4 regions of the Clostridium sp. AWRP genome follow, and region 2 is predicted to be linked to each of the others. Evidence: riboswitches for the same ligand, from Rfam matches in the RefSeq annotation. Region 2 holds a riboswitch; each other region holds the start of a gene.
The links. Region 2 has a riboswitch for thiamine pyrophosphate ahead of thiD (bifunctional hydroxymethylpyrimidine kinase/phosphomethylpyrimidine kinase). Riboswitches for the same ligand answer to the same signal wherever they lie in the genome.
Positions count from the first base shown of each region.

Region 1 (6,018 bases), 660 kb from region 2:
ATCACATTAGATGCAAATTCCCGCGCTTTTTTCCACCTCAACACCAGCCACATCAACCTGGTATTGAATATATTATGACACCTAGACCAATTTTCGAACCACCATTATGTGCACAATATCAAACAGGAAAAAGATTATTAAACAAAGTAGCTTTAATAACAGGAGGAGACAGCGGCATCGGGCGTGCTGTAGCATGTGCTTATGCAAAAGAAGGGGCTGATATTGCCATTGTCTATCTAAATGAACATGTGGATGCAGAAGAAACAAAATCTAAAATAGAAAAATTGGGGCGAAGATGTTTAACCATTCCAATCAACATAGGGGTCGAAGAAAATAGTAAAATTATAATTCAAGAAGTTATAAATCATTTTGGTAAATTAGATATTCTTGTAAATAATGCTGCAGTACTTTATTACAATAATTCTATAGAAGAAGTATCTAGCAAGCAATTAGAGTGGACTTTTCGTATAAATGTATTTTCCTATTTTTATTTAACCAAAGCAGCTTTACCTTATATGAAACCAGGCAGTTCTATCATCAATACTTCTTCACTAGTTGCTTTCAATCCTCCTTATGGAATATCCCTAGAATATGAGGCTTCAAAAGCTGCTGTTGCCAATTTCACTATAAATTTAGCCCGCAGTTTAATTTCAAAAGGTATACGTGTAAATGGTGTAGCCCCAGGTGAAACCTGGACACCTCTAATTCCAGCAGGATTACCTGCAGATAAAGTTGCCGTTTGGGGTTCAAAAACACCAATGGGAAGAGCTGCCCAGCCATTTGAAGTTGCTCCAGCCTATGTATTCTTAGCTTCCAACGAATCAAGTTATATGTCAGGACAAACAATCCATATGTATTCTTAACAAAGTTAATAAAATCACAGTTTTAGGATATTATATTTCTAAGACTGTGATTTTATTAATCTTACTTACTATTGTCCAAAATATTTACATAAAGATCTTCTGGTTTTATATCTTTCTTTAAAAGTCCTTGTTTTTTTAACCAATCTATATTGTTCTGCCAAACACTTTTATCCTGATTCAAGAAAGGCTCACCATTTGACTCCATCTTAGGAAGAAGTATATTCATACTTTTTTCCTCTACTGCTTGTACTAGAGGGAAGCTATCCTTTTTTTGGTTGTCCATAAGTATTTTTAAAGCTGCCTTAGGATTTTTCTTAGTATATTCGAATCCCTTTTGAGATGCCTTCATAAACTTTTTAAGTACTTCAGGTTTTTCCTTAAGAGTTTTGTCACTAGTTACAAATACTTCTTCATAATAATTTGGCACTCCATACTTTGCAGGATCAAAATAATTTACAGGATGTCCTTCATTTTGAAGTACTGGAACCTCATGATTTATAAGTCCTCCTGTAGTTGCATCTACTTTTTTAGTTACCATAGAAGATAATAAATCAAATCCTACATCAACCATTTTAACAGAATTTGGATCTCCACCTTCTTTTTTTACCATAGTTTTTACATATTGAACATTTAAAGAATTCCCCGAATAACCTACAGTCTTTCCTTGAAGATCTTTCGGTGAATTTATATTTTTTTCCTTTAAAGCTATTATTACATTAAGCGGTGTATGTACAATAGCTCCTATAGATTTTACAGGAACACCCTGATTTGCTCTTGCAATTACAATATCCGGTTGATAGTATATTCCAATAGTAGCTTTTCCCGCTGCTGGAAGTGAAAGGGGATCTGTAGTATCTGATGGAAATTTAATGTTTACATTAAGTCCTTCTTCCTTATAATATCCATTTTTAATAGCAGCATATATAAAACTGTGTATTGCATTTGGATACCAATCAAGTACTAAATCCACATTTTCTAACTTGCCATCCTTACCTTTCGATGAATCACTACTATTTCCACATCCTACTAACATAACAGCTATCAATAAGAATGCCATTACAAAAGATAAATATTTATTTTTTTTCATACTTCATTCCTCCATTTTACTATTTTGTTTTCTAAAACATTTAATATTTCCACTAAAATTAGAGCAGCTAGTGATAATATGACAATAGGTGCAAACACTCCTGCCCCATCCATTTGTGTCATCATTCTCTTACTAAAATATCCAAGGCCTGCTTCTGCTCCAAGCCACTCACTTACAGCTGCCCCCACTACACTTAAAGGTACTGCCATTTTAAGTGCAGAAAAAAAGTAAGGGAGTGAAGCCGGAAACTTTAACTTCATAAATATATCTTTTTTGCTAGCACCATAGGTAATTAAAAGTTCTTCCATATCTTTTCTTGTAGAACGAAGTCCGTCATATACATTTATAGTTATAGGGAAAAATGTTATAAGTACCGTTACAAGTACCTTACTCCATATACCGTATCCAAACCAAAGTATGAATATAGGTGCAAGTGCAGTAATTGGAACTGTTTGGGTTACAATTACAATTGGATAGAGAGCTCTTTGTATTCTTTCACTTATATTCATAGCCACAGCAATCACTACCCCAAGCACTATAGATATAAAAAGTCCCTCAATAGTAATCAAAAGAGTAGCAGGAAGATGTACTAAAAATAAAACATCTTTAAGTTCCCATATTTTTTCTAAAATGGCAGTAGGAGAAGGCAGTATATACATTGCATCTATATACATTGCTAGAGCCTGCCATATTGCAAAAAACAATACAGCAACTATTATGGATGATCTATACCTTTTCACAGCTTAACCCCCTTTTTTAGTTCACTTATAAGTTCCTCTTTTATCTTTAATATAGGAGGTGTATCTATCATACTTCTAGTCCTTGGATAGTTGAGAGGCACTTTTATTTCTTTAAATTTTCTTATTGGAGTTTCTGATGTAACAAATATCTTAGTTGATAAAAAAAGAGCTTCTTCTACATCATGGGTTATAAATAATATAGTTTTATCTAAAGCTAGCCATTTATCAATGAGCCATTCCTGCATAGAAACTCTTGTTATAGCATCTAATGCACTAAACGGTTCATCCAAAAGCAGCACCTCTGCTCCCGTAAGCAGAGTTCTTGCAAAAGACGCCCTTTGCCGCATACCTCCTGATAAATCCTTTGGATATTTATTTTTATATTTTTCAAGTCCAAAATCTGTTAGCATTTTTTCTGCCTGAACCTGTGCCTTTTTTAAATTTTCACCTTTAACTTCAAGGGGAAGATATACATTTTGAAGTATAGTTCGCCAGGGTATAAGGAGATCATTTTGCGGCATGTATCCTATGTAACCTTTTAAATCATTTATATTTTTATCTTTTAAAATTATATCTCCCCCAAAAGCCTTTTCCAGCTTACAAATAAGTCTAAATACAGTACTTTTTCCACATCCGCTGGGACCTACTATACTTATAAATTCCCCTTTACCTACATCAAAATCGAGATTTTTTATAATAAAATCAGGATCTTCCTCGTATTTGAAACTTACATTTTTAAATTTCAGCATGATTTCACATCCCCTTGTTATAAGCCATGTCCCAGAACATATATTCATACTTGCTTGTATTTATAAATATTTCCTTTAACCTGCTAAATTTCTTTTTCGATATATTTTCTGTCAAATAATCTAACAAATCTATCACCCACCTAGTCTCCTTTTCATAATCACTAGATATATATCCTTTTATCCACTGTCCATAAAACTCATTGTCCAGTGCCCCATCTATTTTACTCAATTTTTTACCAATTAAATAATAACTCCACATACAAGCTAAAAGAGAAGTAGTTAAATCCATTAAATCTCCCATTTGAGCCACAGACAGCATATAGCTTGTATATGAAATATTTTCAATAGAAGCTTTAGCATTTTCTATTTCTTCTTTTTTAATGCCTATTTTTTTCATATAATGCCTATGAATATTCATTTCTCCATTTAATATATTGTCCACCATCTTTGAGAATCCCTGCATTATACTTTCTTCACTGGATTTTACCACCCCTAAGGCATACACTTTTGCATAATCCAAAAGATATATGTAATCTTGAATCATATAAAACTTGAATCTATCTATTTCCAAGTTTCCCTTTCCTATTTGCTTTACAAATGGATGTTCATAGTAAGAATCCCATATATCTTTTACACTTTCGTATAATTTCATAGACGTTTTCATAATAAATTACTCCTTTTTCATCTGACATACACATTATTAATTAAAAATAAAAGGTACAAACCTCTTAGGAAGCTTGTACCTTTATTTATCAATTACATAAAAACCTCTTCCTACGCTGGCATTAACCAGATCAGGTATAGGGTCTAAGAATTATATTCTTACTCTCAGCCGGTAACACCAGCCCCCCTGGGATACTAATTTTATTTAATTTTTACATTATCTATCCAATTTCTATGTTACTACAATAACAAAAATTGGTCAACATGCTAAAAAGGCAAATTTAAACACATATTATATCAAAGTTTAATTCTTTTATACATATCTTTAAAAACAAAAATTCACTTCTGAACGTAAAATAGTTAATTTTAACATTCAAGAGTGAATATGCAAAATCTCAAATATTCTCACAACAATACCTAATTATATATGTCATTTATTTAGCATCCATATTGCATAATTTAATATGCCTGCAAATGACACCCAAAGTATGTATGGTATCATTAAATAAGCTGCTGTTTTATCAATTTTACTAAACTCAAAAGTCGTCATTAAAATAAATACTAACAAAATCATCAGTTCTAGAAAAGCTAAACCATATAACTGAAATCTAAAAAATATAATTGTCCACATAAAATTTAATACCAGTTGGACAACATACAGCGCCAGCACCCTCTTAACATCTTCTCCCTGCTTTCCTTTAATCCATATTCTATATGCAGCTGTACCCATAAGAAAAAATAAAATAATCCACACTATAGGAAATATCCAGCCAGGCGGTGAAAACACAGGTTTAACAAGCTGACTGTACATTTCTCGGTTAGACATTCCTAGAAAAGCACTAATAGCTCCGACTCCTTCTGCAATTACAATACTTATAATAAGTTTTCCAATATGCTTTTCTCCATTTACCTTAAATACGTTACAAAACATAAATTCACCTCCTACTGCTATTATATTTTAAAGGAAAGACTTTTATTCTGAAAATATAATATCTATTAATCGAAAGAATCCTATGCAAAAATGATGCTTGTAATCAATTTCAAGTTATTATATAATTAATTAAAAAACAGAATAGGTGAGGTAAAATGACAGAAGAACAATTAAAATATTTTATAACTGTAGTAGATACTGGCAGTTATATGGAAACTGCCTTAGAGCTAAATATTGCTCAATCTTCTGTTAGTAAACAAATACAAGCATTAGAACGTGAATTAGGTGTTCAACTCTTTAATCGTAAACATAGACGTGTAAAATTAACTATTGAAGGGAAACGATTATTACCCCAAGCTAGGCATACATTAGACGAGATTTATCGTTTAACATATATGTCCAAAAAACTACAGCCTGGTTATAAAGATAGAATAACAGTACTGTCTTTGCCTATTATCGGTAATTTTAATTTATATATTCCAATGAGTCGCTTTGAACTAGAGAATCCTTCTTTTCTAATCAATCTAGTAGAACTAGAAGAACCACGACTATTTCATAGATTGCAAAATAATAGTTTTGATATAGCACTAACTTATTGGTATGGAGAAAATCCAGATAATAGTAAAATTCTTTTTATTCCTGCTGCTGAAGATGAACTTGTTTTAGCTGTTCACAAAGATACTCCTTTAGCAAAATTACATTTTATTTTTCCAGAACAATTAAAAAATTCTTCTCTTATGTTAATGGAACCCTATACATGTATATCTAACTTATGTATGGCTTTTTTTGAACAACATGATATTGCTCCAGATATTATATTTAGAGGAAGACCTGAAACTATTTTGAGTGGTGTAGAAGCTAACTATGGTGCTGCTTTAACAACACGTAAACTAGCAAGTAATTCATCATTTAATAATGTTGTTTTAATACCATTTTCACCTAGTATTTCAATTACACTAGGTGCATTTATTAATAAACATAGTCA
Region 1 is NZ_CP029758.2:2,888,951-2,894,968, forward strand. It holds gene DMR38_RS13135 (SDR family oxidoreductase) at 1-863, shown strand, start outside; gene DMR38_RS13140 (ABC transporter substrate-binding protein) at 925-1,950, opposite strand; gene DMR38_RS13145 (ABC transporter permease) at 1,947-2,690, opposite strand; gene DMR38_RS13150 (ABC transporter ATP-binding protein) at 2,687-3,439, opposite strand; gene tenA (thiaminase II) at 3,444-4,103, opposite strand; TPP riboswitch at 4,194-4,301, opposite strand; gene DMR38_RS13160 (TspO/MBR family protein) at 4,533-5,033, opposite strand; gene DMR38_RS13165 (LysR family transcriptional regulator) at 5,189-6,018, shown strand, end outside.
Region 1: linked by a shared signal. The riboswitch ahead of tenA (thiaminase II) and the one ahead of thiD (bifunctional hydroxymethylpyrimidine kinase/phosphomethylpyrimidine kinase) in region 2 are both predicted to bind thiamine pyrophosphate.

Region 2 (6,018 bases):
AGCAGGACTCAGAGGAACTTACAGTATTATAGACAAAACCCACTTAGCTTTAAATTTAATTGGCAGGGAATTTACAGATCTTCATATACCAAAAGTTAAATTTTTTCTTGATTCTGGAGTATCAAACTCAGGAAGACTTAAAAGCTTTATACTTGAACATTCAATAAAGTGGCATATTCCTGCTAGTGTAGAATTAATACCAAATGCAGACCCTGTTCTCTCCAAAATGGACAGAATCGTCACAAGTGATTCTGCAGTTCTTGACAAATGTTTGGGTTGGTTTAATATTGCAAGAAAAATAATAGAAGACTATGTACCTGATGCCAATATAATAAATTTAAGTAAAAATATTTCTTCATCTGATGCTTAGAACTCTGTTTATAACCGTCTGTATTTTTTCAGTGCCAACGAATTTAATACTATAAACAATAGTGCATAACCCAAAAGTATTAGAATATCCATATAAACTTTTGAAAGTCCATACCCTCTAAGCACAATTCCCTTTAGGGCATCTGCACCATAAGTTAGTGGAAATATTTTAGAAAGTATATTTACCCATATTGGCGTTTCTCTAAGGGGAAATAATCCACAAAACAATATTTGAGGCACTATGACTATGGGTATAAATTGAAATAATTGAAATTCATTTTTAGCAAATGCAGAAAGTAAAGTTCCAAGTGTCAATGACCCTGCTGCCAGCAGCACATTTACAAGTAAAACTAAAATTGGACTTCCTTTTATGATAATTCCAAGCCCATATACCATAAACAGCTGAATAACTAGAGTCTGAAACATAACAAATATACCAAACCCTAAAAAATATCCTAATACAATTTCTATTCTCTTAATAGGTGTTGCCATAAGTCTATCCAATGTACCGCTGATTCTTTCCCTTAAGAAAGATACCCCTGCCATGAGAAATACAAAAAAGAATATAAAAAATCCCATCATCAACGGAGCAACCGTATCAAAAGTTGTCATATTCTCAGAACCGTTTATATACTTATACTCACTATCAATCATTCTAAAACCCAGCTGCTTCAGCATCGGATTTGATGCAAGACTAGTATGCATATATTCATTAAAAGCTTTTGAAACTGATTTTTTCACTGAATTTGAAGCTGCCATATCACTTCCTTCAACAGTCACTATAATTTTATCATCTTCAAATTTAACCAGCCCATCTATAACATTATTTTTTACTCTGTCAAGAGCCATATTTTCATCTTTAACTTCCACTATATTTGTCTCATTTTTAAGTGATTTCATAAGTGTTTGTGGTAAATTTATTCCTTCTAAATTGGGCTTATCTATACCTGAATTCAACATTATACTTAACAAATACAGAACAAATATTGGTGCGGCAAATAATAATGCAAGAGATCGTTTATCTCCTATAATTTGCCTTATAACTCTTTTTGCTACAGAAAAAGTATTCATATAGCTACACCTCTTCCTTTAAAGAACTAAAGTATAGGAAAGCATCTTCAATAGTTTTTCCACCAGAGCTTTTTATTATTTTATCTGGACTTCCTTCTGCTATTACAATTCCATTTCTGAGCAAAAAAAGTCTATCACACTTATATGCTTCATCCATTACATGTGTAGTTATAATTATAGTTCCCTCATCTCGTTTAATTTTATAAAATTCATCCCAGAATTTTTTTCTAAGAACAGGATCTATGCCAACTGTAGGTTCATCTAAAATGAGCAGTCTAGGCCTATGTACTAGTGCTATGGCTAATGATAGTCTTCTCTTCATTCCACCTGAAAAGTTTTTAACTGCATCTTTATACTGTTCTTCCAAGCTAACAAGTTTTAAAACACCCTCAGCTCTTTTTCTTATAATACTTTTTTTAATATTGTAGAGTTCTCCAAAAAACAATATATTGTCAATTGCACTTAAATCATCATACAGTGCATCACTTTGTGCCATATATCCTATTTTTGAAGTTACACCAAGTGACGGCATTTTCTCACCAAGTACTTCAATAAATCCTTTAGATAATTCTTTCATTCCAATAATAGATTTTACAAGAGTTGTTTTTCCTGAACCAGAAGGTCCTAAAAATCCGACTATCTCTCCTCTTTTTATATCCATATTAATATTTCTTAATACAACTTTTTTATCATATCTAACTTCTGCATCCTTTATTTTAACTATATTTTCTAATTCACCCATGATTAAAATTCTCCTGCTTATATAATGTATTTTATATTTTCTTTTGAAAATCTACTTGAAAGTTCTCTTTCAAAAAAGGTTTTAATTTCTTCCATTTGCTCTTTCGTGTACAAAAATTTACCGTATCCAAATTGACCATACTTGAATTTTCTCTCACTATCCTCCATTGGCAGCGTTGTTTTAGGAAATACCTGTAGTATGATATTTTTAGCCTTAGTTGTATATCTATGAGATATTATTTCAAATCCAATAGAACTCTTTAAAGTTTTAGGAATTCTATCATATAACATGTCTAAAACTTTTTCATATTCCTGCTTCCAATTTTCATATATGAATACAGGTGCTATTATAAAACCTATAGGATAACCTGCTTTGGCAAGTTTTGCAGCTGCTTCTATTCTTTTTTCCATTGAAGCTGTATGATGCTCATATTCTTTTATTATTTTATCTGTATTTAAACTAAATCTTATTTCCGTATGACCGTTATGATTTATGTTTAAAAGTCCATCTATATCATTGTACTTTGTTACAAATCTAAATCTTGAAAGCTTTTGATCTCCAAAGTATTCTATACTCTTTCTAAGTGAATTTGTATAAGGCTCCACAGGAACTGGATCGGAAGTTGCAGCACCTTCAAATACAGTTATTTCAGGATTTCTTTCATCTATATATTTTTGAGCCTGTTTCAAAATGTCATCAACATTGACGTGAACTCTCACAAAAGGTTTTTCCCCTAATTGTGTATTTAAATAACAGTACTCACACTGTCCAATACAGCCACTAACTAGTGGCAGCTGATAATGTGCCGAAGGCTTACAACTTTGAAATTTTAAGCTCTTTTTTACACCCACAACTAAAGTCTTTTTGCCTTCCCTGTACTTTTCATATATATCTTTTCCTGGTACAGCTGACATAACTCTATTTGAGGACAATTTTATTATCTCCACCTCGTCATCATTTTTAAATCTACTGTATATCTCATTTCCCAGGGAATATTCTAATGTACCCTTTTCAAAAATAACTCTACGTGGAACAAACATCAACCACACACCTTCCTGATATAGAGTTTCTAAACAAAACTCATTTTGTACCTCAAGCAATTCATATAATGCTCATTAAAGTATGTGAAAAAATCATTAAAAATATTCTAAATCAAATTACATATAATTCCAAATCTCAGGTGAATATTTTAATATGCAGATAAAAATAGCCATAATGCTTGTACAACATTATGGCTATTTTAAACTATTTTTATTCTGGAACAATCATAACTAAAACCTGTGAATTTTTTAATACTTTACTTGTTACGGATCCAATCATTCTAGCCAAACCCTTTTTGTTGGATTTAGTCATAATTATCATATCAAATTCATCACAATTTGCTTTTTTCAGTATCTCATCTGCTACACGTCCAAAAACACAATATTTTTCAGTTTTATATTCCTGAATTTTTCTTTCAGCTCTATCTAAAATATTTTCACCTTTTTCCCTTGCCATATCTACCATGCTATTTGATACACCCGTTTCATTTGCTATAACTATTTCAGATACATACATAATAGTTAACTGTACTTCATCTCTGGGAAACAATTTTTTTAAACAGTCGAGTGAATGCATACTTCTTTCTGTTTCATCTAATGGGACTAAAATTTTTTTCTTTTTCATATCAACACATCCTATCACTTTTATTAATTTGTTTTGCAATAAAAATCTTCAATTAATGCCATTATATCACACGTACTGCAAAAACTTTTATTGACTTCCATCATTGCTAACGCCTTCCATATTTCATTTATGTACATATAAGTAAACTTAGTCAATGAAATAAATATTAAAATTTAATATTGCAAATTTTTATCACTGTAGTAAAATTAATGTATAAAATTTAATACTTTTGTGGGGGTGCTGCAAAGCTGAGAAGAGATCTTTCTCTAACCCTTTGAACCTGATCCAGATAAAACTGGCGTAGGGAAGCAATTTATACATTTTTGATTTTAAAGGTATATGCTTTTCTGCATATACCTTTTATTTTTGACTGATGCCCACCTACTGTAATACTCCCACTAAGTAAAATTTATAATTTTAAAGTTACTAAATTAGAGGTGTTAGAAATGAAAAAAGTATTAACAATCGCAGGTTCTGACAGCTGTGGCGGAGCTGGTATACAAGCTGATTTAAAAACAATGAGTGCCCTTGGCGTATATGGCATGAGTGTCATAACTGCTGTTACAGCTCAAAATAGCATAGGAGTTCAGGACGTAATGGATGTAACTCCTGAAATTGTAGAAGCACAAATAAGATCTATATTTGATGACATACAAGTAGATGCAGTAAAAATTGGTATGGTTTCAAACAGCAAAACCATATCTGTAATAAAAAAGCTTTTAACAGAATACAAAGCTAAAAACATAGTAATTGATCCTGTAATGGTATCAAAAAGTGGTTACTTTCTCTTAAAACCTGAAGCACAAACAGCTATAAAAGATCTGACAAGCATTGCAGACGTTGTAACTCCAAATATTCCAGAAGCTGAAGTTCTAACAGAAATGAAAATAAAAAATAGCAGCGATATGGAAAAAGCAGCTTTTAGAATAAAAGATCTAGGTGCTAAAAACGTGCTTGTAAAAGGAGGACATAGGTGCAATGATGCCAACGACGTTTTACTTTATGAAGACAAGATATTAAACATAGCCGGTCATAGAATAGATACCAAAAACACCCATGGAACAGGATGCACCTTATCTTCTGCCATAGCCTCCTTCTTGGCTAAAGGTGAAAGCACCGATAAATCCGTATATCTTGCAAAGCAATATATAACTAAGGCCATAGAAAATTCCTTCTCTATAGGAAGCGGCGTCGGTCCTGTGGGACATTTCATTGAATTATATAAAAAAGCTGATGTAGATTTCAAATAAACAGAATTCTAATATAAAGGAGTATGAAAAGTGGATAATTTAAACTTAGATAGTGTATCAAAAGTATTAACACAGGTAAGAAATAAAGTACCTCTTGTGGACTGTATTACAAACAGCGTCACTATAAATGACTGTGCAAACATTCTATTATCTTATGGAGCTTCTCCTGCCATGTGTGAAGCTTATGATGAAGTTTTTGATTTTGTAAAAATATCTTCTGCCCTATATATAAATTTAGGAACCCTCACAAAAGAACAAGAAGCTGCAGTAATTTTAGCAAGTACCTCTGCAAAAATTCACAATATACCTGTAATACTTGATCCTGTAGCTTGTGCTGCTATACCAAGGAAAGTTCAAGTTATAAATAGAATTATGCAAGTTGGTAAAGTAGATGTTATAAAAGGAAATGTAGGTGAAATTAAATTTCTTGCAGGACAATCTTCTAACGTAAGAGGAGTAGATTCCCTAGATAATGGAGAAGGAGCTTTGGATTCAGCTGCAGCTTTAGCCAAAAAGTACAACTGTGTAGTCGCTGCAACTGGCAAGGAAGATTTTATAACAGACGGTAAAAATAGTGCTGTAATTCAAAACGGAGTGGAAATGTTAACTAAAGTAACTGGTGCAGGCTGTATGCTTGGAGCATTATGTGGTGCTGCTATAGGTGCCTCTGAGGATAAATTTACAGCTACTATAAGTGCTATACTTTCAATGAATATAGCTGGTGAAGGAGCCTACAAAGCAGCAAAAGCCCCTGGAACTTTTAGGGTTAAGCTAATAGATTCCATATATGAATTGAGTGAAGAAAAATTAAAGAAAGGTGGTAAAATAATTTGGAAATAGATTATAGTTTATATCTTGTTACAGATAGAAGTTTTTTAAAAGACAAGCCCCTGAATCAAGCCGTAGAGGAAGCAATTTTAG
Region 2 is NZ_CP029758.2:3,552,248-3,558,265, forward strand. It holds gene DMR38_RS16480 (DUF434 domain-containing protein) at 1-370, shown strand, start outside; gene DMR38_RS16485 (ABC transporter permease) at 379-1,440, opposite strand; gene DMR38_RS16490 (ABC transporter ATP-binding protein) at 1,445-2,182, opposite strand; gene splB (spore photoproduct lyase) at 2,200-3,222, opposite strand; gene DMR38_RS16500 (universal stress protein) at 3,434-3,847, opposite strand; TPP riboswitch at 4,071-4,172, shown strand; gene thiD (bifunctional hydroxymethylpyrimidine kinase/phosphomethylpyrimidine kinase) at 4,294-5,097, shown strand; gene thiM (hydroxyethylthiazole kinase) at 5,128-5,937, shown strand; gene thiE (thiamine phosphate synthase) at 5,928-6,018, shown strand, end outside.

Region 3 (6,018 bases), 2.0 Mb from region 2:
ACTGCATAATTTACATTTTCAAGTATTTCTGTAACTTTCGCTTCTAAATAGTGTTTTGTTTTCTTTGTAATTCTAGCTTTTACCTTTTGACCTGGAACAGTATTTTTTATAAGTATGTCCATATCATCTTTTTTTGCTATTCCTATAGCTGGAAATTGTAGTTCTTCTATGAAAAATTCATATTCGCTGCCTTTTTTCAACTTTTAATCTTTCCTTTCTATGGATGTTGTTTTGGAGAACCTTTCACCTAATGTTTTATTTAATTTGGAACCTTTCATTATAATAGGATATAGAATTAGTATTACTACAAATAGTATAATAAATACTCCCTTCATATCCGAAACATAGTATCCAAATATGAGTCTTAATATCAAGTCAAATAAATATAAAGCTGCTATTGAAACTACAGCTGATACAGCTGTGTCTATGAAAGAAATTTTGAAATTTCGCATCAGAGTTCCTTTTTTCTCATTTGACTTATCCTCACTAGGTTCAATTTTATTTGGAACTTTTTCATTAATATGTTCTTCAACAATATGTTCTTCAACATGTTCTACTTGTTTATTTTGTTCTTCTAATTCCTTCTTTTTCTGTTCTTCTTCAAATCTTGCTTTTTCTTCCTCAAGCTTTTTTTGTTCTTCTAATTTTTTATTTTTAAGTTCTTCAAGTTTTTTCTCTTCTTCTAAATTTTTATTTTTAAGTTCTTCCAAAAATTGTTTCTTGTCTTGTTCATTTACTGAGAGTTCTTCTATATTATCTTCTATGTTATCTTCTTTTTCTCCCATTAAAAATACAACCTCCTAATTCTTTTAACTTCTTCGTAATAAATATATTATGCTACACTATGGCATTTATGTAAATAGGTACGAAAAAATACTTTCATTTTGTTAACATATTGTTTTATAATTATACATATTAGTTTCATGAATTTTAGGATTACAAATGTCCATAGGGGGAAAGTAATATGGATAAAATTAAATCTTTTTTTACAAATTTTATAGATGTAATTTTTTTTGTAACTGTAGTAATGTTTAAAATATTAGTATATGGAAAACATATGAGTTCATTTAAAAGCTCGTTTATGCCAGCTTTAGCCTCAGTATTTGTATTGGTATCTATTGCCTTCATTTTTAAAACTAGAGGTCGTGCTAGATTTTTGTATATATGTAATTGTATTATAAGTATATTCATAGTTAGTGATTTGATCTATTATAAGTATTTTAAAGATATTATATCTGTATCTGTTCTGATAAGCGGATTTCAATTAAATGCGGTAAAATCTAGTGTTGCTAACCTACTGGACTTTAAAGATTTTTTATATCTTTTTGATATTGTATTTATAATTCCCTTTATAAATAGGTATTTGGTAGGTCATAATAGGAGGCTTTCTACAAAAGTTAGAGTATCAGTGTTTTTAGTATTTATTTTAGTAGGTATTTTTATTGATTTCAAAAGCTTTTACGCTTTATCAAAAGAACAACCAAGACTTCTTACAACTATGTATAATAAAGTGTATATAGCAAAAAAATTGGGTACAGTAAATTATCACTGCCTGGATATTTATAATTGTGTTTCTGCCAATATAAATAGGTTAACTCCTATGTCTAAGGACAAAGTTCAGGCTATAGAATATTTTATAGATAAAAGCAAGTCCAGTCATGAAAATTTAAACGGAATTGGACAAGGCAAAAACTTGATAATGATACAGGTAGAAGCACTACAAGGATTTGTTATAAATTCTTCTGTAAATGGAAAGGAGATAACTCCCAATTTAAATAGATGGATAGGACGTTCGGAGTATTTTGATAATTTTTACTATCAGGTGGCAGCTGGAGGAACTTCTGATGCAGAATTTATGACAAACAATTCACTTTATCCTGCATCAGCAGGTGCAGCATATTTGCTTTACTCTGGTAATGAATACAATGCAATGCCTAAAAATTTTAAGAATGAAGGTTATTATACTGCGGCTTTACACGGATTTAGGGAAAGTTTTTGGAATAGAAACATAATGTATAAAAAGCTTGGCTTTGATACTTTTTATGGTGAAAAAAGTTATAAACAAAATGAGTCTATAGGACTTGGCTTAAGCGATAGGTCTTTTCTTAACCAATCTGTAGACAAGCTAAAAAATATGAAAAGTCCATATTATGCTTTCCTAATAACTCTAACAAGTCATTTTCCTTATGATGATGTAAATAAATATGGGGATTTTGATGTAGGAGATTATAAAGGAAGTCTTATTGGGAATTATATGCAGGCAATACATTATACGGATGAACAGCTTGGAATGTTTTTAGATGAACTAGACAAAAATGGTACTTTAAAAAATTCAATAGTTGTACTATATGGAGATCATTATGCAATACCTAAAGATAAACAAGATCAGCTTTTTAACTTTTTAAGGATGAGTTCCAAATCTGATTTAGAGTGGGAGAAGCTTCAAAAGGTTCCTATGCTTATTCATTTTCCTGATGAATCTGTGAAAGGAGTAAACCATGTTTATGGAGGTCAGATGGACATATATCCTACGGTATGTAATTTATTTAAACTTAAGGAAGAAGAAATGCTTGGTAAAGATCTCTTTAATCCTGAAAGCGAAAGAGTTATATTTAGGAATGGTTCTTTTATAGATAAAGATTGTTATTATTCTTCACAAGATGATATTTATTATGATGTAAATACGGGAAATAAAATTTCTAAAAGTGATAAACTTGAAAAAGAAGAAGATTACATATTGAATCAGCTGAGTTATTCAGATTATATTTTGAGACATAATTTAATTAAAAAACTAAATTTGGACAAGAACAAATAATATATTTACATTTATTTGGATAAGTGCTAGTATAAAAATGTAATTAATCTAAAATTATTTATAGTGCCAGGGGTGCCATTTGTGCTGAGAAAAGTGAAAACTTTAACCCTTTGAACCTGATTCGGGTAACGCCGACGTAGGAAAGCTACTTTAATATTGGATTCAAAGCACTGTTTTTATAATAGTGCTTTTTATTTTTGTTAAAGTATAGGGAGAGAATAAAATGTTTGTAGATGCGCATAATCATATGGATTTTTATAAAGATAATTTAAATAATGCAATTAAGAGTATAAATCGCAGCAATATTAAAACCCTAGGATGTTCTATGGATTTGGAAAGTTATATATTTACAAAAAAATTAAGTAAAGATAATAAAAATATAACTCCATGTTTTGGAATACATCCATGGGAGGCACATAAAAACTACAAGGATTTAGATAAGTTCGATGATTATGTAAAGGAATGTAAAATTATTGGAGAAATAGGACTTGACTACTATTGGGTTTTGGAGAAAGAAAAATATCCTTATATGAATCTAGTATTTGAATACTTTTTAGGTAAAGCTAAGGAATATGACAAAATAACAAACATTCATACTAAAGGAGCAGAAAAGGAGGTATTGGATTATATAAAGAAATATGATTTAAGAACACCTATAATTCATTGGTATAGTGGAGATTTGAATATATTAAAAAAGTTTTTGGAGTATGGGTGCTATTTTACAATAAGTGTTGATATAGGATATTCTAAACTTACAGATGAGATAGTAAAAATTCTTCCTCTAGGTAAAATCTTAACAGAAACTGATGGACCTACTTCACTTGAATGGGTAAATAAAAAATATGGATATCCATCTGAAGTTATAAATATTGTAAGAAAAATTTCTTTAATAAAGAATCTCCAGTTTGAAGAAGTTAGAGAAAAAATTTATGACAATTTTAATAAATTAAAATTATAGACTGAAGGTGCTTATATATGGAAAAAACAAAAAACATTCAAAGTAAAATATATCCTATAGTTACAATAGCAATAGTTGTACTTATATGGCAGTTAACAATAAACTTTGCCCATGTTCCTCAGTATATTATTCCTTCTCCGCTGGATATTTTAAAAACTCTTGTATCAGATTTCCAAAATATAATGGAAAATACAGAAACTACATTGTACGAATCTTTTATAGGTTTTTTTATATCTATAATATTTTCCTTTATATTGGCTGTAATAATGGATAGTTTTGAGATTGTGAGAAAGTCAATATATCCTATTTTACTAATATCTCAAACTATTCCAACTATAGCAATTGCACCTTTGTTTATAATATGGTTTGGATTTGGAGTACTTCCGAAAATAATAGTAGTGGTAATGGTATGTTTTTTCCCGATAGTTGTAAGCCTTGTGGATGGCTTTGAGAAAGTGGACAGGGATTATATAAATTTATTTAGCACTATGAAAGCTTCAAAATTACAGACATTTTATCACTTAAAGCTTCCCTATGCTATGGTGAATTTTTTTTCAGGCTTAAAAATAGCAGCAACTTATATGATAATGTCTGCAATTATAGGTGAATGGCTTGGAGGAGATAATGGTATTGGTGTATACATGGTAAGGGCAAAAAATGCATATCAATTGGACAAGGTTTTTGCTTCAATTTTAGTCATTGTTATTGTAAGCATTATAATAATTTACATTATAGATTTTATAGGTAAAAAAATAATACATTGGAAATAGAGGGGACGAATATGAAAAAAAATAAAATTGTATTCTTGTCGGTAACTATATTTATTATAAGTTTGTTATTTGGGGGATGTGGAACGGGTGAAAAGAAACAGGAAGCTGCTTCTTTAGATAAAACTACGGTAATACTTGACTGGACTCCAAACACAGATCATACAGGATTATATGTAGCATTAGATAAAGGATATTATAAGGAGGAAGGACTGGATGTGAAGATAGTTCAACCTTCACAAGGTAATGTGACAAATCTTGTAGCTGCAGGCAAAGGAGATTTTGGTGTAAGCTATCAGGAAGATGTAACCTATGCGGTTACAAACAAAAATCCACTTCCTATAAAATCCATTGCGGCAATAATACAGCACAACACTTCAGGGTTTGCATCACCTAAAAGCAAAAATATAAAAAGTGTAAAAGATTTTGAAGGAAAAGTTTATGGAGGATGGGGTTCTCCTTCAGAAGAAGCTGTAATCAAAGCTGTTATGGAGAAAAATGGAGCAGATTTCAGTAAACTTAAAATTGTGAATATGGGAACTGATGATTTCTTTGCATCTACGAAAAAAAACGTTGATTTTGCCTGGATCTACCAGGGATGGACTGGAGTTGAAGCAAAATTAAAAGGTGTGGACTTAAATTTTATACCTGTCAAAGATTTAGATTCTGCACTTGATTACTACACTCCTATTTTAATAACTAGTAATAAAAATATTAGTCAAAATCCAGATAAAGTTCGAAAGTTTTTAAAAGCTACAGCAAAGGGATATGAATATGCTATAAAAAATCCTGATGAAAGTGCAAAAATACTTGTCAAATATGCACCAGAAATAGATAAGAAAATAGCTGCAGAAAGTCAGAAATATATGGCAAAGCAGTACATAGCAGACGCACCTAGATGGGGTGTAATGAAATCTGATGTATGGAGTAGATATGCTAAATTTTTACAAAGTAAAGGGTTAATTAAAAAGGAGCTAAAAACAAGCGATGCTTTCACAAATGAATTTTTGCCAAAATAAACATGATGATTCCATCATAAAAGTTAAAAATGTGAGTATAAGTTTTGAGGAAAATCTTATACTAAAAGATATATCTCTTAACTTAAAAAAGGGAGAATTTGTTTCTATCTTAGGTCCAAGTGGATGCGGAAAAAGTACTTTGTTTAATATAATAACTGGTATTATTAAAGAATACAGAGGAGAGGTTTCAGTAAAGGGAGACATAGGATATATGCAGCAGAAAGATTTACTTTTGCCCTGGAAAACTGTAATGGAAAATGTAGTGCTTCCACTTGATATAAGAGGTAGTAATAAAAAAGAATCGAGGGAAAGGGCAGTTAAGTATATTGAAATAGTTGGACTTAAAGGCTATGAAAAGAAATATCCCTATGAACTTTCAGGAGGTATGAGACAGAGGGCAAGTTTTTTGAGGACTTTTCTGTCTTCTGAGGAAATAATGCTACTTGATGAACCCTTTGG
Region 3 is NZ_CP029758.2:927,110-933,127, forward strand. It holds gene rlmD (23S rRNA (uracil(1939)-C(5))-methyltransferase RlmD) at 1-200, opposite strand, end outside; gene DMR38_RS04150 (hypothetical protein) at 204-785, opposite strand; gene DMR38_RS04155 (LTA synthase family protein) at 965-2,815, shown strand; TPP riboswitch at 2,874-2,976, shown strand; gene DMR38_RS04160 (TatD family hydrolase) at 3,039-3,773, shown strand; gene DMR38_RS04165 (ABC transporter permease) at 3,791-4,543, shown strand; gene DMR38_RS04170 (ABC transporter substrate-binding protein) at 4,555-5,559, shown strand; gene DMR38_RS04175 (ABC transporter ATP-binding protein) at 5,540-6,018, shown strand, end outside.
Region 3: linked by a shared signal. The riboswitch ahead of DMR38_RS04160 (TatD family hydrolase) and the one ahead of thiD (bifunctional hydroxymethylpyrimidine kinase/phosphomethylpyrimidine kinase) in region 2 are both predicted to bind thiamine pyrophosphate.

Region 4 (6,018 bases), 1.4 Mb from region 2:
TTAAGAAGGAATTATATGAGTATATTAAATCCTAAAAAACTTTCAGTAGAATTTAGAAAAGGAGTTACTACTACGGATCCTATTGTACCCAGACACTACACCCTTACCCATTCTGATATAACTGCAGAGCTTTTTTTGACTATTGGGATAAGCTATGCCTATGATAAAATTAATCATACGAGAGATGAAGTCCTTGGTAAATGGATTAAAAAAAGTAAGAGCTACTCTTTTTATATACATCTATATGTAGGTGGGGCATTTAGCCAAAAGGTTATAACTATGCGAAATTATATATTTAGACGTGAATTACCTCTTGCCTTAGAAGCTATTAAATATGGGGATAAAGAATTTTTTGGTGCTCATCCTGAATTAGATAATTCTCCAATAATAGTTTACTTTATGTCAACTATTCCCAAGTTTAATAAAATAGAAAACTGGGGAACTTTTTCAAATTATAATATTAGTAAACCTTCCAGCATGTAGACACCTCCTATTTTAGAAGATAGAGTTTCCCCATTTTTTCAGAAATGACTAAATACTACTTGTGGATAAGTTAAAAATAAACTTGAAAATTGTCCACATATTTATAAATTGTCTTGAGATTGCTGCACTTACAAGTAAGTACAGTATACCGGTATCTGTGTACTCAAAAATGTATTCTAATATTGAGAAGAATTTTATAAGCGAGAATGAAGAAGCTTTAAAAGGACTAAATTTTATTAGGGAAAGTTTTGACAATAAGGGCATTAAAGCACTTGATAGAGGTTATGATAACAAAACGTTTTATAAACATTTTGCAGTTTGATTTTGAAAATATAAGAGTACGAAGCTTAAATTCCATAAGAACTATGAATTTATTTCTAACTTTAATTATAGGATTTATTGCAATGATGTCAGAAAGGAAAGCACAGAGTGCATTAATTAAATGTATCGAAAATATTTCTAATCGTATTTATGGTATACCCGACTTTGATTATTATGCATTAGCTGGCGGTATTTATACAATATTGGAAAAAACACTTACTGGAATTAAAAGTTTTCTCCAACCTGTTTTTAAAATTAAAGCATCTCAACAACTAATTATGCCTCAAGTATTGAAATTAATGGGACAGCTTTGACGTGAATTTTAATTTTGGGGAAACTCTAATTTTAGAAGATATTGCTTTAAAGATAAATTGATGCTATAGATATCCAAGTTGAAAGCTAAATTATTTATAGTAACTTTTGGCATTAACAAGGGACTTCATAACAGAGTGCTCTTTATCTGAATTACAATCGAGAAAAAGTTTTTCGATAAACTTTTTGAATTTACTAATAGACTCTCGAATTTTGCACTGAAAGCATATATCCTTAAGCCATTTTCACACATTTTCTTGTGAATTTAGCATAGGGGAATATGTTGGAAGATTAATCAAAAATAGTTTTTCTTTATGAAGTTCTGCAAATTCTTCGATATTCTTTGCTTTGTGAATTCTGTAATTGTCCCATATTAAAAATATCCTTTTACCTTTGCTTTGCCCAACAAGTTATTTTAAAAACTCAAGCATTTCTATAGAAGTAATTGAGTGTTGTGCTGGATATATATTGATTAGAGTATTATAATTCTTAGATATCTCTGTAGCACCAATGATATTGAAACCTGCTCGTATGTTATTACTTTCAATTATAGGGGATTGCCCTATAGGACTCCAACTCCTGCGGTTAACAGACTCTAGTCTTATTCTTGTTTCATCTTCAACATATAGGACGGAGTCATCTGTGTTCTCAATGATAGGCAGTAAATCAGCTATTTTTTTTAAAGATAGCTTGCAGCTCAGCATCTCCTTTGGTTAGTTTATATTGACCTCTTTTAAAGGAAAAGCCAAGACTTATTAGTAGTTGTCTTATCCACTTTTGTGAATAGGAGTTACCATATTTATCTTCAATATATTGGGATAATAAAGCTGTTGTCCAGCTGGACCGCGTATAACCAAAAGCTTCAGGTGACTTGCTTAGAACTACGTTCTTTAAATCCTTAAGCATTTCATCAGTAAAACTGCTTTTAGAACCGCCGCGATTATCTATAATTGAATCTATTCCATATTCGTTCCACTTGTGTATATAGGCAGTTATAGCTGCACGTGTTCTGCAAAGGGTGTTCATTATATCATTGGTATGAATTCCGTTATATCTCATTATTACAGTGCTTAAAAGCGCTCTGGTATACTTGCTCGTTGATGAGTTAATTATTTCATTTAATTCATTTATTGTATATCCATGTAGAGTTTCAACTTCTACTAAATGCATTTCCATATTATTTACTCCAATACTATATTTATTTATCAACTTGGATATCTATATACTTAGGTAAAATTTGCAGGGGAACTAATATAGTTGAGAAGGATAAAACCTAACCCTTAGAACCTGTCAGTTAATACTGTTGTAAGGAACCAAGCACAAACATGATAAAAAGTCTATTCTTATAGGAAAGGTAAAAAGAATAGGCGGTATGAGAATGAGCATAGTAGATACAAACGGGAATTTGCAGAACACAGATGGAACAACTGCAAATCTTAAAGAAAGATTATATATTCAAAAAGCCTTGTCTGGTAAAAGTAATGTATCAGATCCATTGATAAGCAAAAATAAAAGCGATGTAGTAGTTATGTATGCAGTTCCTATTAAAAACAATAATGAAATTGTAGGAGTATTACTTGAAACAAGGGATGGTAATCGTTTAAGCGACATAACTAATGAGGCTAAGTTTGGAAAAACAGGTTATGCATTTATGATAATAAAAGATGGAGCACTCATTGCTAATCCTGATAAAAATAAAGTCATAAAGATGGATAATCCCATTGAAGATGCAAAAAAAGATGCTAAACTGCAAGCTTTAGCAAATATTCATAAGAAAATGGGAACAGGAGAATCAGGAATGGATCAGTATGTTTATAATGGAGAAGATAAATATGTAGGATATGCTCCAGTCAAAGGAACTGAATGGTCTGTTGGAGTTTGCGTGTCAAAAGGCGAAATATTGTCAGAATTAAATACTCTAAGAATTCCCATTATAGGATTTTCCATACTATTTATGTTGCTTGGAGCTGCCATAGTTTATATTATTGCTAATAGCATCTCTAAAGGAATAAAATCTGCTTCGAAACATTTGAATTCATTAGCAGAAGGAGATTTATGCTAGGAAGTTTCACCTAAATATTTGCAAATGAAAGATGAAGTCGGAGCCATGACAAATTCCATGAAAGTGATGCAGGAATCATTAAAAGGAATGATTAACCGAATAAAAGAAAATTCTTTAAATATTAATATGCAGTCAGAAAACTTATCTTCCACTGCAGAAGAAATATCTAGTTCATCACAAAATGTTTCAGAAGCTATAAACGAAATTGCAAAAGGAACAAGTTCCCAATCTGAAGACTTAATAAATATAACAGATATTCTTAATAGCTTTAGTGATAAGTTATCTAAAATGGTTAATGAAATACAGGTTGTAGATTCGAAGTCTAGGGGAATTAGTTTAATGGCAAAAGAAAGTGGTACAGAAATGAATAAACTAAATCAATCTGTATCAAATGTTAGTAATTCATTTAAGATTTTTAATGGTAAAATTGTTGGACTTGGAAATAATATAAATGAAATAAATAAAATTATCAACATAATAAATGACATTGCAGAGCAAACAAATTTACTAGCATTAAATGCTGCTATTGAAGCAGCTAGGGCAGGAGAATCGGGTAAATGATTTGCAGTTGTTGCAGATGAAATAAGACAACTTGCTGAACAATCTCAATTATCATCAAAAAATATTAGTAAATTAATTAGTAAGATATCTAAAAATACTGATACTATAGTTCAAGACTCTGTGAATATGGATAGTGAATTAGTAAATCAAGTTAAAACTATAGATAGTTCGATAATATCATTTAAAAACATTATAGAAGCAGTAAATGACGTAATTCCTAAAATTGAAACAGTTATGAATTCTTCTGAAGACATAAATAAAGATAAAAATACTATTTTAAATAGGGTAGAAAATGTATCCTCAGTTTCACTTGAAGTTTCAGCAACTTCAAAAGAGATTTCAGTATCATCAGAAGAAATAGCAGCATCATCACAAACACTTAGTAATATGACTAAAGAAATGCTTGATGAAGTAAATAAATTTAAAATATAATATTTTAAATGTGCGTCCAGATGGGTACATACTTATCGGTGGAAATCCGATCTGGATACCAAGACTGATAATCATGTACCTGACCTGCTGCTTCTTTCTTTAAAAGTTATAAAAACTTCATCAAGTAATATTCACATTTTTAGTGTAATGGTTATTCTTGTTTTTAAAGAATTTTTGTCTGTCCAGCTTCGTTACCTATTGATAAATTAATTTCATCATATGTTATAACTTTATTTTTGATTTCTCCGAATTTTCTAACAACTGGAGTAGGATTCTGATTAAAATTCATACTAAGGCTTTGATTAGAGTAGTGTCCAGCTGGATCAATATAATATTTAAAGTCAATTGTTTTTTCTACATCTATATCCGCATATGCAATTCCTTCTGTTTCTGCTTCAATCATTTCACTAATTGGTTCTCCATCTGGTCCATAAATACAAGTATGTCCACTTTTAAACGTGTCAAAGTAATTTCTCTTCTCTTTCGTTTCACAAATCATATTTTTCATTTCTTCTGAGTAAATTGACGAAGTCATTAATACAAAAGTTTGAGTAGAAATTGCATAATATCTACTTGAAATTTCATCATCAAAATATCCAGGCCAAGATGCTACATGAACTTGTTCATTTTGAGAATTCATAGCAAGAAGGTCTAATGGTACTTGATGTTCCCAACACATACATCCACCTAAATTTCCAATTTCAGTTTCAAATACAGGCATTAAGCTTCCATTTCCATCACCCCAACAGAGTCTTTCAGCAACAGAAGCTCTCATCTTTCTATGTTTTCCAATTAAGTCTCCTTCTGGATTAAACCATAATTGTGCTAGATATAATGATCCTCCGTCTTTTTCACTACAAGAAATACAAACGTAAGTTTTATTTCTTTTTGCTGATTCACTTATTTTTTGAACTGCCAAACTAGGGATTTCTACAGCATTTTTATATAATTCGTGATACCATTTTCTTGTGTATTCTGGATGTCCAATAAAAGCAAACCAAGGATATCCTGGTAAGAAAGCTTCTGGAAACGCTACTAATTTTGCCCCCTTTGATGCTGCCTCATCAATTAACTTACAAGACTTTTCAACTGTTGCATCTAAATTCAAGTATACTGGTGCAGCCTGAACTGCTGCTGCTTTAAACTTTGGATATTGTTTTGACATAATTATACTCACCTCATTTTAATATTTTTTCATGTTTTATATGCAACTTTTATTAATCAGTAAAAATTTATGCAAGTTATTTATTAATTTAATTATAGCACTTATTTTTTTTGTTGAACAACAACTAATAGTTTATATATATAAACTATTAGTTGTTGATTCACGCTCAAGCTTCTCACATTTATTTCTAATTATAAAATTCAACTTGAATTTTTTACTTTCAATAATCATATTGACATTTTTTAAGTTCTCAAATGATATTTCTTTTTTTGCTTAAATAATGCTTTTTATTAACTAAAAGATATAACTTATATGATTTTAAAGGAATTTTATTAAACTTTGTATTATCAAGCGAAAACCAATTGTATTTTCTCTCTACGCATTATCAAAGATGGTGAACAACTTCTATTTTGTCAGATAAACCAGCCCCTTGCCTGCTTTATTCCTAGTTATTTTGCGCTTATTGTTTTCTTTCTATTAAGTAGAAGCAAATACTATAGAAGTGATTGAGAGATTGCAAGCACCCAAATAATAAACAAAACTTCAAGCAAAAAAGATACTACCTTCAAGCATAGTTGTTATGTCACTAATAATGATGTCTAGAATTATAGAAGGTATATGACAAACAACAGTACTTGCATTAGGTACTGCCAAAATTGGGGGTCCATATTATTCTCTAATA
Region 4 is NZ_CP029758.2:328,436-334,453, reverse strand. It holds gene DMR38_RS01585 (staygreen family protein) at 16-483, shown strand; gene DMR38_RS21660 (hypothetical protein) at 545-805, shown strand; gene DMR38_RS01580 (hypothetical protein) at 795-1,118, shown strand; gene DMR38_RS22190 (hypothetical protein) at 1,362-1,454, opposite strand; gene DMR38_RS22185 (winged helix-turn-helix domain-containing protein) at 1,783-2,292, opposite strand; TPP riboswitch at 2,348-2,446, shown strand; gene DMR38_RS22180 (cache domain-containing protein) at 2,495-3,178, shown strand; partial or broken gene DMR38_RS22175 (methyl-accepting chemotaxis protein) at 3,203-4,171, shown strand; gene DMR38_RS01555 (carbon-nitrogen hydrolase family protein) at 4,335-5,336, opposite strand.
Region 4: linked by a shared signal. The riboswitch ahead of DMR38_RS22180 (cache domain-containing protein) and the one ahead of thiD (bifunctional hydroxymethylpyrimidine kinase/phosphomethylpyrimidine kinase) in region 2 are both predicted to bind thiamine pyrophosphate.